2 regions of the Phyllobacterium sp. T2-21 genome follow, and region 1 is predicted to be linked to the other one. Evidence: predicted binding sites of a transcription regulator. Region 1 holds the regulator's gene; the other holds the start of a gene.
What was found. Region 1 encodes PhoB, which activates phosphate uptake and scavenging genes when phosphate is short. Its sites were predicted from a motif close to TGTCATNNANCTGTCAT; they were not measured.
Positions count from the first base shown of each region.

Region 2: the regulator PhoB is predicted to act here: its motif matches at 1,304-1,320, upstream of ACZ5FP_RS23780 (acid phosphatase).

Region 1 covers NZ_AP027912.1:172,400-179,671, reverse strand. Annotated here, with positions in the region: gene pstC (phosphate ABC transporter permease subunit PstC) at 1-111, shown strand, start outside; gene pstA (phosphate ABC transporter permease PstA) at 108-1,427, shown strand; gene pstB (phosphate ABC transporter ATP-binding protein PstB) at 1,489-2,262, shown strand; gene phoU (phosphate signaling complex protein PhoU) at 2,286-3,011, shown strand; gene phoB (phosphate regulon transcriptional regulator PhoB) at 3,026-3,712, shown strand; gene ACZ5FP_RS00880 (vWA domain-containing protein) at 3,713-4,903, opposite strand; gene ACZ5FP_RS00875 (AAA family ATPase) at 4,983-5,822, opposite strand; RNA gene ssrS (6S RNA) at 6,371-6,527, shown strand; gene ACZ5FP_RS00865 (5-formyltetrahydrofolate cyclo-ligase) at 6,555-7,169, shown strand; gene ACZ5FP_RS00860 (TIGR00282 family metallophosphoesterase) at 7,230-7,272, shown strand, end outside.
Region 2 covers NZ_AP027915.1:357,206-364,477, reverse strand. Annotated here, with positions in the region: gene ACZ5FP_RS23785 (FUSC family protein) at 1-1,157, opposite strand, end outside; gene ACZ5FP_RS23780 (acid phosphatase) at 1,372-2,073, shown strand; gene ACZ5FP_RS23775 (hypothetical protein) at 2,337-2,684, shown strand; gene ACZ5FP_RS23770 (sensor histidine kinase) at 2,703-4,136, shown strand; gene ACZ5FP_RS23765 (response regulator) at 4,133-4,774, shown strand; gene ACZ5FP_RS23760 (cation:proton antiporter domain-containing protein) at 4,793-6,544, opposite strand; gene ACZ5FP_RS23755 (SDR family oxidoreductase) at 6,737-7,272, opposite strand, start outside.

The sequences.
Region 1 (7,272 bases):
CCGCAGACGCTGGTGGCATTCGCCCTTGGCCTCACCCTTTTCTTCATCACGCTGGCGATGAACATTTTCGCGCTTTACATCGTGCGTAAGTACCGGGAGCAGTACGAATGACCGACACAACACTCAATCCTGCTGCAGTTGCTCCGGCAAAGGTCGTCCGGCGCGACATCGGTCTGAAGCGCCGCTATGCCGCCGAGCGCCGGTTCAAGATTTACGGCATCACCGCGATTGCCATCGGCCTGTTCTTCCTGGTTGCGCTGCTCTACTCGGTGATTTCCAACGGCTACACGGCGTTCTGGCAGACGGAGGTCAGCCTCTCGGTCAAGCTCGACGAGAAGGTGATCGACCCCACGAACAAGCGTGCGACCGACCCGACCGTTCTGCTGACCGCGAACTATCCGATCCTCGTGCGCAATGCCCTTGCCGAAAAGCTGGGCGTCAGCCTTGACGACAAGCCGGCGATCCGCGAACTGAGCAAGCTCGTCTCCGACGGCTCGCGCAGCCAGCTGCGGGAACTGGTTTCAGGAAATCCGGCACTGATCGGCACGACGCAGAACCTCTGGGTGCTGACCGGCGGCGACATCGACTCGGCCTTCAAGGGCCAGATCGACCTGAGTGTCGATCAGGCAAACCGCAAGGTATCGGACCGCCAGGTTGCCTGGATGAACACGCTGGCCAAGGAAGGCGCCATGGCGCAGCGCTTCAACAGCGGCCTGTTCACCTTCGGCGCATCGAGCCGTCCGGAAACGTCGGGTCTCGGTGTCGCGCTCATCGGCTCGCTCTACATGATGCTGATTGTCCTCTGCCTTTCCCTGCCCATCGGCGTGGCCGCATCGATCTATCTGGAAGAATATGCCAAGAAGAGCCGCCTGACCGATATCATCGAGGTCAACATCAACAATCTGGCCGCGGTGCCGTCCATCGTCTTCGGTCTGCTTGGACTGGCCGTGTTCATCAATTTCTTCGGCCTGCCGCGCTCCGCATCGCTGGTCGGCGGCCTGGTGCTGACGCTGATGACGCTGCCGACGATCATCATCGCCACCCGTGCGGCCCTGCGCGCCGTGCCGCCATCCATCCGCTCGGCGGCGCTGGGCATCGGTGCCTCGAAGACGCAGATGGTGTTTCACCATGTACTGCCGCTGGCCGCACCCGGCATCCTGACCGGCACGATCATCGGCCTTGCCCACGCGCTGGGCGAGACCGCACCACTGCTGCTGATCGGCATGGTGGCCTTCGTCGCCAACTATCCGGTCACGCCGCTTGATCCGTCAACGGCCCTGCCGGTGCAGATCTACATGTGGGCGAACGAAGCGGAGCGGGCCTTTGTCGAGCGCACATCCGGCGCTATCATCGTGCTGCTTCTGTTTCTTGCAGTCATGAACATTGGAGCCATCATTCTGCGTCGCCGCTTCGAGCGGCGCTGGTAAACGGGAGCGAATTATGAATCTCATGACAGAACGATCTCTCGAAAAAGCGGTAAACGACAAAATGAGTGCACAGGTCAATACGATCAAAATGCAGGGCAAGGATGTCACCGTTCACTACGGTGAAAAGCAGGCCCTGTTCGGTGTCAGCCTCGATGTGCCGGAAAAGATGGTGACGGCGCTGATCGGCCCGTCCGGTTGCGGCAAGTCGACCTTCCTGCGCTCGCTCAACCGCATGAACGACACGATCGAAGGCTGCAAGATCGGCGGCAAGATCACGCTCGATGACGAGGATATCTACAATCCGAAGATCGACGTGGTCGAGCTGCGCGCTCGCGTCGGCATGGTTTTCCAGAAACCCAATCCGTTCCCGAAGTCCATTTTCGAGAATGTGGCCTATGGCCCGCGCATCCATGGTCTTGCCAAGAACCGGCATGAGCTGGAGGAAATCGTCGAGAAGAGCCTGCGCCGCGCCAGCCTGTTCGACGAGGTCAAGGACCGCCTGCATGAAGCCGGTACCGGCCTTTCCGGTGGCCAGCAGCAGCGCCTGTGCATCGCCCGCGCCATTGCCGTCAGCCCGGAAGTCATCCTGATGGACGAACCCTGCTCGGCGCTCGATCCGATTGCCACGGCAAAGGTCGAGGAACTGATCGACGAACTGCGCCAGAACTACACCATCGTCATCGTCACCCATTCGATGCAGCAGGCGGCCCGCGTTTCGCAGCGCACCGCCATGTTCCATCTCGGAAACCTCGTCGAGGTGGGCGATACGGAAATGATGTTCACCAATCCGACGGAAAAGCGCACGCAGGACTACATCACCGGACGCTTCGGCTAATCACGGGAAACAGGGATAAGAATATGACCGAGTCGCAGCATACCGTCCGTTCCTATGACGACGAACTGAAGTTCCTGACGCACAAGATCGCCGAAATGGGCGGCCATGCCGAGCGCATGGTCGAACAGGCCGTCACCGCCATGGTGAACTCCGACAACGCGCTGGCCCAGCGCGTCATTTCGGACGATCTCATCCTCGATGCCGGACAGCGCGAGATCGACGAAAAGGCCATCACCATCATCGGCAAGCGCCAGCCCATGGCGATCGATCTGCGTGAGATCATCGGCGCCATCCGCATTTCCTCCGACCTCGAACGGGTCGGCGACCTCGGCAAGAACATCGCCAAGCGCGTTGTCGCCGTCACCGATACGCGTCAGACGCTGTCGGTCTATCGCGGCCTGCAGACCATCGCGGAACTCGCCCTGACGCAGCTGAAGGACGTGCTCGACGCCTATGCGACACGCTCCGTGCAGCAGGTCAACATCGTGCGTGAGCGCGATGATGAAATCGATGCGCTGTACACATCGCTGTTCCGCGAACTCCTGACCTACATGATGGAAGACCCGCGCAACATCTCCGCCTGCACGCACCTTCTCTTCTGCGCCAAGAATATCGAGCGCATCGGAGACCATGCGACGAACATTGCTGAAACGGTCTACTACATCGTGACGGGTGCCCAGCTTCCGGCCGAACGGCCCAAGGAAGACCAGACCCACAGCATCATCGTCGATGAAGCCAGACAGCCTTAATTAGGATTCCAGCAATGGCGATCGCTCCCAAAATCACTGTTGTCGAAGACGAGGAAGCGCTCAGCGTCCTTCTCCGGTACAATCTTGAAGCCGAAGGTTATGTCGTCGAGACAATCGCACGCGGTGACGAGGCGGAAATTGCGCTGCGTGAAAAAGTGCCGGATCTGCTCATTCTCGACTGGATGCTGCCGGGTCTTTCCGGCATCGAACTCTGCCGCCGTCTGCGGGCGCGGCGCGAGACCGAAATCCTGCCGATCATCATGCTGACGGCGCGCGGCGAAGAGAGCGAGCGGGTGCGCGGCCTTGCCACCGGTGCTGATGACTACATGGTCAAGCCGTTCTCGACCCCGGAACTGCTTGCCCGCATCAAGGCCATGCTGCGCCGGGTCAATCCGAGCCTGCTGTCGCATGTGCTCAGCTTCGGCGATCTGAAGCTCGACCGCGAGCAGCACCGCGTGTTCCGCAAGGAGCGCGAGTTGAAGCTCGGGCCGACCGAATTCCGCCTGCTGGAATTCCTGATGCAGTCCCCCGGCCGGGTGTTCTCGCGCGGCCAGCTCCTGGACAATGTCTGGGGCGCAGACATCTACGTGGACGACCGTACCGTCGACGTGCATGTCGGGCGGCTGCGCAAGGCCATCAATATCGGCCGCTCGATCGATCCGATCCGCACCGTGCGCGGTGCGGGGTATTCGTTCGGGTAGTCAGTGCCTGCGCGAGAGTTCGCGCGTCGCCCCCTCGATACCCGCCAGGGTCATGGGATACATGCGATGCGCGAAAATCTTGCGGATCATTGCCGTCGAGGCGGTGTAGTCCCAATATTGTTCCTTTGACGGATTGAGCCACGCGGCGTTCTTCCAGTGGTCGAGCACCCGGCCGAGCCAGACCGCGCCCGCCTCCTGGTTCCAGTGCTCGACCGATCCGCCCGCATGGGAAACCTCGTAGGGCGCCATGGCGGCATCCCCGACGAAGATGACCTTGTAGTCCGGTCCGTATTTATGGATGAGATCGAGCGTCGGTATGCGTTCCGCATGGCGGCGGCGGTTGTCCTTCCACACACCCTCGTAGAGGCAGTTGTGGAAGTAGAAATATTCCATGTGCTTGAATTCCGAGCGGACGGCGGAGAACAGTTCCTCGGCGATCCGGATATGCTCGTCCATGGAGCCGCCCACATCGAAGAACATCAGCAGCTTGACATGATTGCGCCGTTCGGGCCGCGTCTGCACGTCGAGATAGCCGTGTTCGGCGGTTGACCTGATGGTGCCGGAAAGATCAAGCTCGTCATCGGCGCCTTCGCGCACCCAGCGGCGCAGCCGTTTCAGAGCAACCTTGATGTTGCGGGTGCCCAGCTCGACACTGTCGTCAAAATTCCTGAATTCACGCTTGTCCCAGACCTTGACCGCCCGGCCGTGCCGGCCCTCGTCCTGGCCGATGCGCACGCCTTCGGGATTGTAGCCATAGGCACCGAAGGGTGAGGTTCCGGCCGTGCCGATCCACTTCGAGCCGCCCTGATGCCGGCCCTTCTGCTCCTCAAGCCGCTGGCGCAGGGTTTCCATCAGCTTGTCGAAACCGCCCAGCGCCTCGATCAGCTTCTTCTCTTCTTCGGTGAGGTGCTTTTCGGCGAGCCGGCGCAACCATTCCTCAGGCAGATTGGCAATGTCGACACCGCTCTCGCCGCCGAGCAGTTCCAGCCCCTTGAACACGTGGCCGAAGACCTGATCGAAACGGTCGAGATGGCGCTCGTCCTTCACCAGGGCGGAACGGGCGAGATAGTAGAACCCTTCCACATCATAGGTCACCAGCCCCGCATCCAGCCCCTCAAGCAACGTCAGATATTCCCGCAGCGATACGGGAATCTTGGCCGCCTTGAGCTCGAGGAAGAAGGGGAGGAACATGGCTAAACCCGCTTATTGTCGTCGATGAACGGCGTCAGTTCGCCGATCCGGCCCTTTGTGCCGGGGCGGACGGAGAGCATCATCCCTGCCTCCTCGCCATGAAGGCCAGCCGCTCGAACAGGTGTACGTCCTGCTCGTTCTTCAGCAGGGCGCCGTGCAGTTTCGGCAAGGCGTTCTTCGGGTCGGCGCGCAAATCTTCCGGGGCGATGTCGTCGGCAACCAGCAGGCGGATCCAGTCCAGCGCTTCGGAGGTCGACGGCTTCTTCTTCAGGCCGGGCACATCGCGGATCTCGTAGAACTGGGTGAGGGCGGCGCGCACGAGGTTCTGCTTGATGCCGGGATAATGCACCTCGACGATCCGGGTCAGCGTATCGACATCCGGGAAGCGGATATAGTGGAAGAAGCAGCGGCGCAGAAAGGCGTCGGGCAGTTCCTTCTCGTTGTTGGAGGTGATGATGACGATTGGCCGGTGTACGGCGCGGATCGTTTCGCCGGTTTCGTAGACGTGAAATTCGTTGCGGTCGAGCTCCTGCAGGAGATCGTTGGGAAACTCGATATCCGCCTTGTCGATCTCGTCGATCAGCAGCACGACTTTCCTGTCGGTCGTGAAGGCATGCCACAGCTTGCCGGGCTTGATGTAGTTGGCGATGTCGTTGAACTTGGCATCGCCGAGCTGCGAATCGCGCAGGCGGCTGACGGCATCATATTCGTAGAGGCCCTGCTGCGCCTTGGTGGTGGATTTGACGTTCCATTCGACCAGTTCCAGATCGAGCGCCGCCGCGATCTGCCGGGCAAGCTCGGTCTTGCCGGTGCCGGGTTCGCCCTTGACCAGCAGCGGCCGTTCAAGCGCAATCGCCGCATTGACCGCCACCATCAGATCCTTGTCGGCCACATAGGCCGCTGTACCTTCAAACCGCATCGCATTCCCTTTCGTGATCGACGAAGATTAAGGGGCGTGCCGGAGGAGGGCAAGAGCCGTCGGGGAATGCGGCGATATGGTTTTCCCGTTGCCACGCCCGCTGTCGCGTCTGGCTGTTTAAAGGTGGGAAAGACGGGCGGTCCCTGGAACGCGGGTCTTGGGGTATGTGGTATGCAATGCTTGCGATCCAAGGACCACCCGCCCCGGCGTTTTCAAGTTTTTGCCCAATGCGCATCCATTGGGTAAAACCTCCCCGGCTTCACAGGTTTTCCTCCCTGTGAAGCCGAAGCGCCGGTCCTTTCCCGACTTGCGAAAGTTTCCGGAAGCATTCCCGCCGGAAAGGACAGGGATGAGAATAACGTGGGTTGGGAAGTGGTGGATAAGTTGGTGTGGTTTTTTGTGATGGAGGTCTTTCACCCCCCTCTGTCCGGCAGCCCAGAGGGGGTGTCCCACGCCTCCACGATGATTATGCGACAAAGATTGTGCGGGGAGGGAAAATCGTTTGCCGCGCACTGGTGCAATGCCTGCATCCGTCCTATATTCGGATCGGCGCTCTGCGCTTCTCGACAGGAGAGACATATTCCCCGGGGCCTTAATGATCCCTTAGGGAGCTGTCCCTGAGGAGGCCCGTGGGCTTCTTCACACGGCACCCACCTACTTTGTAGGTTCCCGGGATCGACTTCTCCATCGGTTGTGTGGACGCCACTTTTGTTTCATCCCGAGCCGGTTCGCATGCCGGCGCCCCATGAAATCAAGCCCGTGCAGCACCACTCCCCCATCAAAGAGCTGAAGAAGAAACTGCGCCTGGAGGCCCTTGGCCGCCGCGATGCGCTGACGACGGAATTCCGCATCGAAGCCTCGATGCGCATTGCCGATTTCGGTCTGGCGGCGCTTGCCGTCGATGCGGGCACCATTGTTTCGGGCTTCTGGCCGATCCGCTCGGAGGTGGATCTGCGTCCGCTGCTGTTCGGCCTGCGCGAGCGCGGTGCACGGCTTTGCCTGCCTGCCATCATCGACAAGCAGACGATCCTTTTCCGCGAACTGGTGCGCGGCGCGCCGATGATCGATACGGGCTTCGGCACGGCGGGGCCGCCGCACGACGCAGCGGTGCTCGATCCATCCTTCATGCTGGTGCCGCTGGCGGCCTTCGATGTCAGGGGGCACCGCATCGGCTATGGGGCGGGCTACTATGACCGGGCCATCGCGCATCTGCAGATCAAGGGCGTGAACCCGCGCCTGATCGGCGTGGCGTTTGACTGCCAGCAGGTTGAAACCGTACCCGATGAGCCGCATGATGTGCCGCTGGAGGCGATCCTGACGGAAAGCGGGTTGCGCCGCTTCGGCTAGACAGATAAATCGATCATTTCAGGCCCCGGCAAGGACCGGGCTCTCTTTCAGGATGTGCGCGTGAGATTACTGTTTCTTGGGGATATGGTGGGGCGTTCGGGCC
Region 2 (7,272 bases), on a different replicon from region 1:
ATCCAGTAGGCCGTCATCAGGGCTGTCGCGACAACAGCGCGAACCGCATTCACCAGGGCCGTGCTGTGATCCCGGTAGACCGGCAATGCCGGCGGCTTCCTGCTGCCGGCCATATATTGCGAGCGGCTGCGCAATGCCGAAAGACCGTTCAACGTTGCCTTGAGCCCGTCGAGAAACTCACCCAGCAGCGTCAAACGGGCCATCATGCCGATGCTGTCGTCGCCCCACGGCCTGCCTTTCAGCTCCGCAATTTCGGCTGCGATGATATCCACCCTGCCGAGCCACGGCTCAACGGCGTCAACCTTGAAGTCGCGTGCCATGTCATCGAGCAATACCCCGAGTTTGTCACGCAGGCTGCTCCATGTCCCGTCGGACGAGACCCGATGCGCGACAAGGATGTTCACAATCGACAAGCATGACATGAGATGCCCCACCGTATGGCGGGAATGGCGGCCATGCGTGACAAGGCTGGGGGCTTCCAGCCGTGCGTGAGCCCGCATGGCGGCAAGGGCCTGCGTGTCCGCGATCAGCTTCCTGTGCGCCGTCTTCAGGTGCCCGGCATCGCGCCCGGCAATCGCATCGCTGGTATAGCGCGCCAGATCGGCGATGCAGTTTTCCAGGCCTTCCACCAGCGCCGTTCGTGCAAGCTGCGGTTGAAAAAAGCGGCTGGCCACACCGGCACAGACGATGCCGAGCATAATCTCGGTGCAGCGCGCATAGGCAAATTCGGCCAGGAGATGCGGATGGCCAAACGCCGGGAGTGCGATAATGACGGCGGTATAGCCCGCAAGAGCCGCACCGTAGGATTCCGGGTTCCGCAACATCGAGGCCGCGTAGGTGCACAGTGCCACCCACAGGGCGATCGACGCCACAAACAGCCATCGCATATCACCTGTCGCGGCGGTGATGGCCATCGCCGCCAAAGCCCCGATCAGTGTTCCGGCCAGACGAAACAATCCCTTGCTGATGACCATGCCGGCGATCGGTTGCGACACGATAAAGACAGTCATCATTGCCCATTGCGGCTGCTGCAGGTTCAACGCAAAGGCTGCCGTGAGGGCAAAAAGCGCCGCGACATTCGTTCTCAGCGCAAATACCCAGGCCGTCCGGCCGGGCCATGCGGGATGTTGCATGATGGTGTGGATGGATTGAAACATGGCGTCCGATCTGGCAGCTCCCCGCCCTCAATATATTTCACAGGCAGGTGGCACAACGGAAAGACGCCTCAGGACCGTGCGTCTTCTTGCCACCTCGGCTTCATCACAACCTTTGCCGTGCAAGACCGCCTTCAATGACCCCATTGTGTCACAAACGTGACATCCAACGAGCGCATGATCCAATGGCGACCATCACCCTAACGAGGACCATTTTATGCGTAGATTGCTCAGTCTGCTGACAGCGTTTGCTTTTGTTGGCCTTACCGCCGCCTATGCCGGCGAGGTCAAGCCTTTCAGCGATAGTAAGGAAATCGACCTCCTGACCATTTTGCCCCCGCCTCCCGCCAATGATTCGGCACAGACCAAGGCAGAAATCGGCGAAGTTCTTACCTTGCAAGTGACGCGGACACCGGAAATGGTTGCCCGCGCCCAGGCCGATGCCGAGGAAAATGTCTGGCGTTTCGCCGACGTTCTGGGTCCGGATTTCAACAAGGACAAATTGCCGAAGCTTGCTGCCTTTTTCGACCGGGTTGTTGAAACCGAAGGCGCTGTCGTTGATCCGGCAAAGGATGTTTTCAAGCGTCCGCGTCCGCATCAGCTGAGCGAACTCGTGAAGCCGGCCGTCAAGCCGTCCAATTCCGGTGCATGGCCCTCCGGTCACACGACCGTTGGCACGCTGATGGGCATCGTTCTGTCCAACATGGTTCCGGAAAAGAAGGCTGAAATCATGGCCCGCGCCTGGGAATACGGCAACAACCGCATCGTTGGCGGCATTCACTACCGTTCCGACGTGGAAATGGGCCGCATTTCCGGCAGCGTCATTGCCGCGACAATCATGAAGCATGATGACTTCAAGGCCGAATACGAGCCTGCGAAGGCTGAACTGCGCGCTGCCTTGGGTCTCGGCGGCGCCTGATAGCATCTGCGCCGGCCATTTCCCCGACAATGCCCGCCATGCGTGTTCTTCGCGCATGGCGGGTTTAACCGTCTACGACTTTGGTCGTACGTGCGAGCCTGACCTTCGCCCGATGCAGGAACGACGGAACAGGGTTACTTTCCGGCCCAGCGCTTCACGAAAGCGTGATAACTGGAAGAGACAGCTATGTTCAGACCAAACCAGATGTGGCTCGCACCGCAGGTTGAACCCGATGTTCCTGGCCACGCATCAACGACGGCCGCATGATCATGCGTTATCAGATACAGTTGCTTTCCGTTGAATATTTTGCCCTGTCGCTTCTGCTTGGCCTCGTGCTGATACCCCTTCTCTCGTCTGATTTCTGGAACGCCTTGCGCGATAAAGTGATGATCCTGTTGAATTTTGCAGGCGGATGGAGAAAGGGGACAGCCGCGCGACAGGATGAATCCGCCAATCAGACGGAACCGGCGTCAATGCGCACCCATCCGTCCTATCGATTGCCTGAGGGTCAACGCGCAACGCCGAAGCCCCGTTACAAGAGCAAGGGTGGCATTCGCTCCGCCGAGTGGTATGGAACAAGGAACCGGCCAGTGAGACGTCGGCTTAAATAACCGGCGAGGAATGAAAACGTGAGTTTTTTGCATGCTCTTCGTTTGCGTGGTCTGTTCGTCAAACTGGTGTTGATGTTCATGATCGTCGGCTTCGGCGCGCTTTTTCTCGTCAGTATCCTCATGAGCCAGTTTTCCTCCGGCCGCTACGAGAGCAGCATCCGCAGCTTCTTCAATGGCCTCGATCAACAGCAACTGACCGCTCTGGCGTCGGGAACAGATCCGCGCGACAAGGAAGCCTGCACCGTTCTGGCCAGCAAGATATTCTGGAATGTGGTTCGATCCGGCGTCACGCGGGTATCCGATTTCGGCATCATGTTTTCGTTTTTTCACAGCGGCCGGATGCAGGTCCGGATCATTGATGACAACGGCATGGTGTGTGCCACCCAGCCGGACGCGACGCCCCTGCTCGGCAAGGCGCTGAGCGCGGCGGTGCATGCCGAACAGCCGAATTTCATTCAAAGGGACAATGACGACTGGGCCATGGTCAAGCGGGTAGCACTGCCGCTGGCCAACAACACCCAGGCGTTGATCGGGCTTCATTACTGGTCGCAATGGGAGCTTTACGACGAAGTGCTCGATGCCACCGTTTATGACTATATCCGCACATTCATCCTGATCAATTCGATGGGGGCCAGCGTTGCGGCGTTGTTCGTCTGGCGGCTGTTCCGGCGAATCAAGCGGGCGACAAACGCCGCGGACCAATGGGCCGCAGGCGATCTGCGGGCCCGCATCAAGGACGGTTCAAGGGATGAATTCGGGCGGCTGATGCAACGCTTCAACAGCATGGCGGATGCAATATCCAAGAGCTTTGATACGCAGAAGGCGCTGGCCATATCGGTGGAACGCAACCGCATCGCGCGCGACCTGCACGATACCGCCAAACAGCGCAGTTTTGTGCTGGGTCTGAAGCTCACCGAACTGGAATATGAGGCGCAGGGGCACGCGCCGCTGCTGCCGACGGTGGAATCGGCCCGGCGTCTGGCCGATCATTTGCAGCAGGACCTGGAGAACGTCGTTTCCGGCTTCAACCTGCCCGCGATTGCCGATTACGGCCTGTATGAAACATTGTTGCGCAGTGTCCGCGATCTGCTGGCGGGATCAGGCGTGCAATGGTCGATCAATTGGCCCGAAGGCGCCCGTTCCGCTTTTGACGGCGTCCCGGAAATAGCCCAGGAATTGCTCATGATCACCCACGAAGCCGTGGCAAACGCCCTGCGCCATGCGCAGTGCCGCACCATTCGCATCGACTGCAATCCCGGCGCCCGCTGGCACTGGAGTATTACCGATGACGGCCAGGGTTTCGATATCGGCAAGGCTCCTTTTGGCATGGGATTGTCGAACATGCGCTGGCGTGCAAACACATTGCCCGGCGGCATTATAACAATCCAATCGGAAGCAACCGGCACATCCGTCGATGTGTCGTTCAAGCTACCCGTGGCAGGGCAATCATGAGCACAACAATAGTCATTGCCGATGATCATGCCGTGGTACGCGAAGGCATTCGCGGGCTGCTGCGCATCGATCCCGGTTTCACCGTCCTTGCGGAGGCCGAAAACGGTGAGACCGCCATATCGATGGTGCGCGAACACCGCCCCGACGTTCTCCTGCTGGATCTGATGATGCCGGGAATGGGCGACGCTGCGGAAGCCATGATCGGCCTCATCCGCAAGGCGAGCCCCGAAACCCACATCATGATTTTGACATCCAGTGACGACGACCGGCTGGCTTTCAAAGCCATTGAGGCCGGGGCCCATTCCTTCCTGCTGAAATCCATGCGCGGCGAACATTTGATGAATGCGATTCATGCGGCCAGCAAGGGGACGCCGACACTGCACCCCCTCGTGGCACAGCGCCTGCTGAACTCCATCCGCAATCCGCAGCCGCGCCAGTTCGAGGATCTCACGGCCCGCGAGCTTGAAGTTCTGCGCTGCCTGGCCGAAGGCGGCAGCAATGCAAGGATCGCCGCCCAGCTCAACATCACCGAAAAGACGGTGAAGGCCCATCTGGGAAGCATCATGTCAAAGCTGGACCTGACCGACCGCACCCAGGCGGTCGCCCTCGCCTGGCGCGCCGGCCTGATGAAGCAATAACGCGAACGGAAACCCGGCTCAGGCGGCGCCGGATGTCCGGTCCGGATTGCGCCGCAAGGTGTTCATTTCCGCTCTTTCCCGCGCCATGTTGCTGACCGCCGCCCGCAGGGTCGGATGCCGCGACATGAAGACGTTGAAATCACGGCGATCAAGCACAAGAAACTCGCAGAAATCGATGGCGACGACATCCGCCGTGCGCCGTCCGCCGCTCAGCAGCGCCATTTCCCCGAAGAATGCTCCGGGCTCCAGCCGCACCGGTTCGCTGTCGAGCTGGACCTCCACCACGCCTGACGCAATGAAATACATTCCATCACCGCGATCGCCGATCCGGATGATCCGTTCGCCGGGCGATGCGGATTTGGGTTTGAACAGCAGCAGGAGTTCCTCCTGCGCGTGCTCATCCACTTGCGCAAACAACGGGAAAGTGTCGATCAGCTGCTGCATCTTGAGCTGGTGCTGCCGGTTGCGCTCCTCATTGATCGCCCGGATATCGCCGAGTTCACGCGCCAGCGCTTCCTCCCGGCTTTTGCCGTAGCCGGCAAAAAATACCGGCCACCGGCGATGGATGCTGTTCTCCACCCCCTCGGCGGCCAGAAACACCAGCGGATTGATGGTGATCGAGAGGATTGCCCCGGCCAGAATGATATCCTGGCCCTCCCTTGGCAGCAGGCCGAGCGTTACACCGAGACCGGCGAGAATGAACGAGAATTCGCCGATCTGCGCCAGGCTGGCCGCGACCGTCAGGCCCATGCCCACGGGGAAACGCAGCAAAAGCACGATGCAGAAGGCAATCAGCGACTTGCCGAAAATAATCAGCGCGAGCGCACCCAGCACGGCCATGGGTTCGCGCAGCAGGATGGACGGGTCGAACAGCATGCCCACGGAAATGAAGAACAGCACCGAGAATGCATTCTGCAGCGGCAGCGAGTCCGCCGCCGCCCTGTGACTGAGATTCGACTCACTCATCACGACGCCGGCAAAGAATGCTCCAAGCGCAAAGGACACGCCAAAGATCTCCGTCGCTCCGAACGCAATACCGAGGGCAATGGCAAGAACCGAGAGGGTGAACAACTCCTGCGATCCCGTCCGCGCCACCAGGGTCAGCAGCCACGGCACAACCTTCGGGCCCAGGAAGATCGCCATGACGGCGAAGGCCCCGACCTTGAGCAGCGTGATCGCAATGGTCAGCACCAGCGGCATTCCGCCCGCAGCGGCCTGTCCGGCCACACCGCCGGCATGCGCACCCAGAATTTCTGCGAGGGCCGGCAGGAGCACCAGCGCCAGCACCATCGCCAGATCTTCCACGATGAGCCAGCCGACGGCGACGCGCCCGTTGGCGGAGTTGACGAGATTGCGCTCTTCCAGCGCCTTCAGGAGCACAACCGTGCTGGCGACCGAAAGGCTCAGGCCCAAAACCAGCCCGGCACCGATCCCCCATCCCCACAGCGAGGCCAGGCCGACACCAAGCACGGTCGCCAGCACGATCTGTGCAACCGCACCGGGCACAGCGATACCGCGGACAGCCAGCAATTCGGAGGCGGAGAAATGCAGGCCGACACCGAACATCAGAAGGATGACACCCATCTCGGCAAGCTGCGACGCAAGCGCAGCGTCGGCGATAAAGCCCGGGGTAATGGGCCCCATCAAAATTCCGGCGACGAGATAACCGACCAGCGGCGGCAGACGCAGTCGATCCGCGAGATAGCCGCACACGGCCGCAAAAACAAAACTGACCGCCACAGTGGCAATTAAGGAAACTTCGTGATGCACGTCCGCCCTTCGGTTCTTATGAGTTCCCACTCCGTCCAGGCACGGTTGGCCCGGCTCCAACCCATACAAGCTAGATTGCTCCGAACATAGCCCAATTTCGCACTGGACAGACCAAAGATCGGCGGTTCGGGCAAGCTGGAATCGTCTGGCAACGTCCGCGTGGTGTCTGGCCGGGCCGCGGCGAAAGGATGCCTACCGGATCGAACGGGGCGGACGACCCTGCGCGCCCTTCGGCTTCAGCAGGTCTTCAAGACCAATGCGCCGGAACATCTCGGCGCGGACGCGGTCCGCAACGCCGTTGACGATCTCGGCGCCATCCTGCGACGGATCGATATGCGTGCGGAACGGGCGGGTTCCGAACGGCATGCCAATCACATCGACAATCGCCGTGGCGACGGCACCGGCATCCGCGTCGGCGGGCTCCAGCGCAGCGAGGCCTTGCAGGGCCTGTTCCGAAACACCGGCATAGGGCCCTTCATTGTACTCGGCCGCCCGTTCCCTGTCAGCGGGCGAACCGGAATGGGCAAAGTGATTGGTGCCCTTGGTGAAGGCGCCGGGAACGATGATCGCCGTTTCAATGCCCCAGCGGCTGAGTTCCGCCGCATAGGATACGGCGAGCGAATCCATTGCCGCCTTGGCAGCGAAATAGGGCGACAGGTATGGCGGCGTGCCGCCACGGGTGCTGGACGAGGAAACCCAGACAACCAACCCCTTTTCCTGCCTGCGCA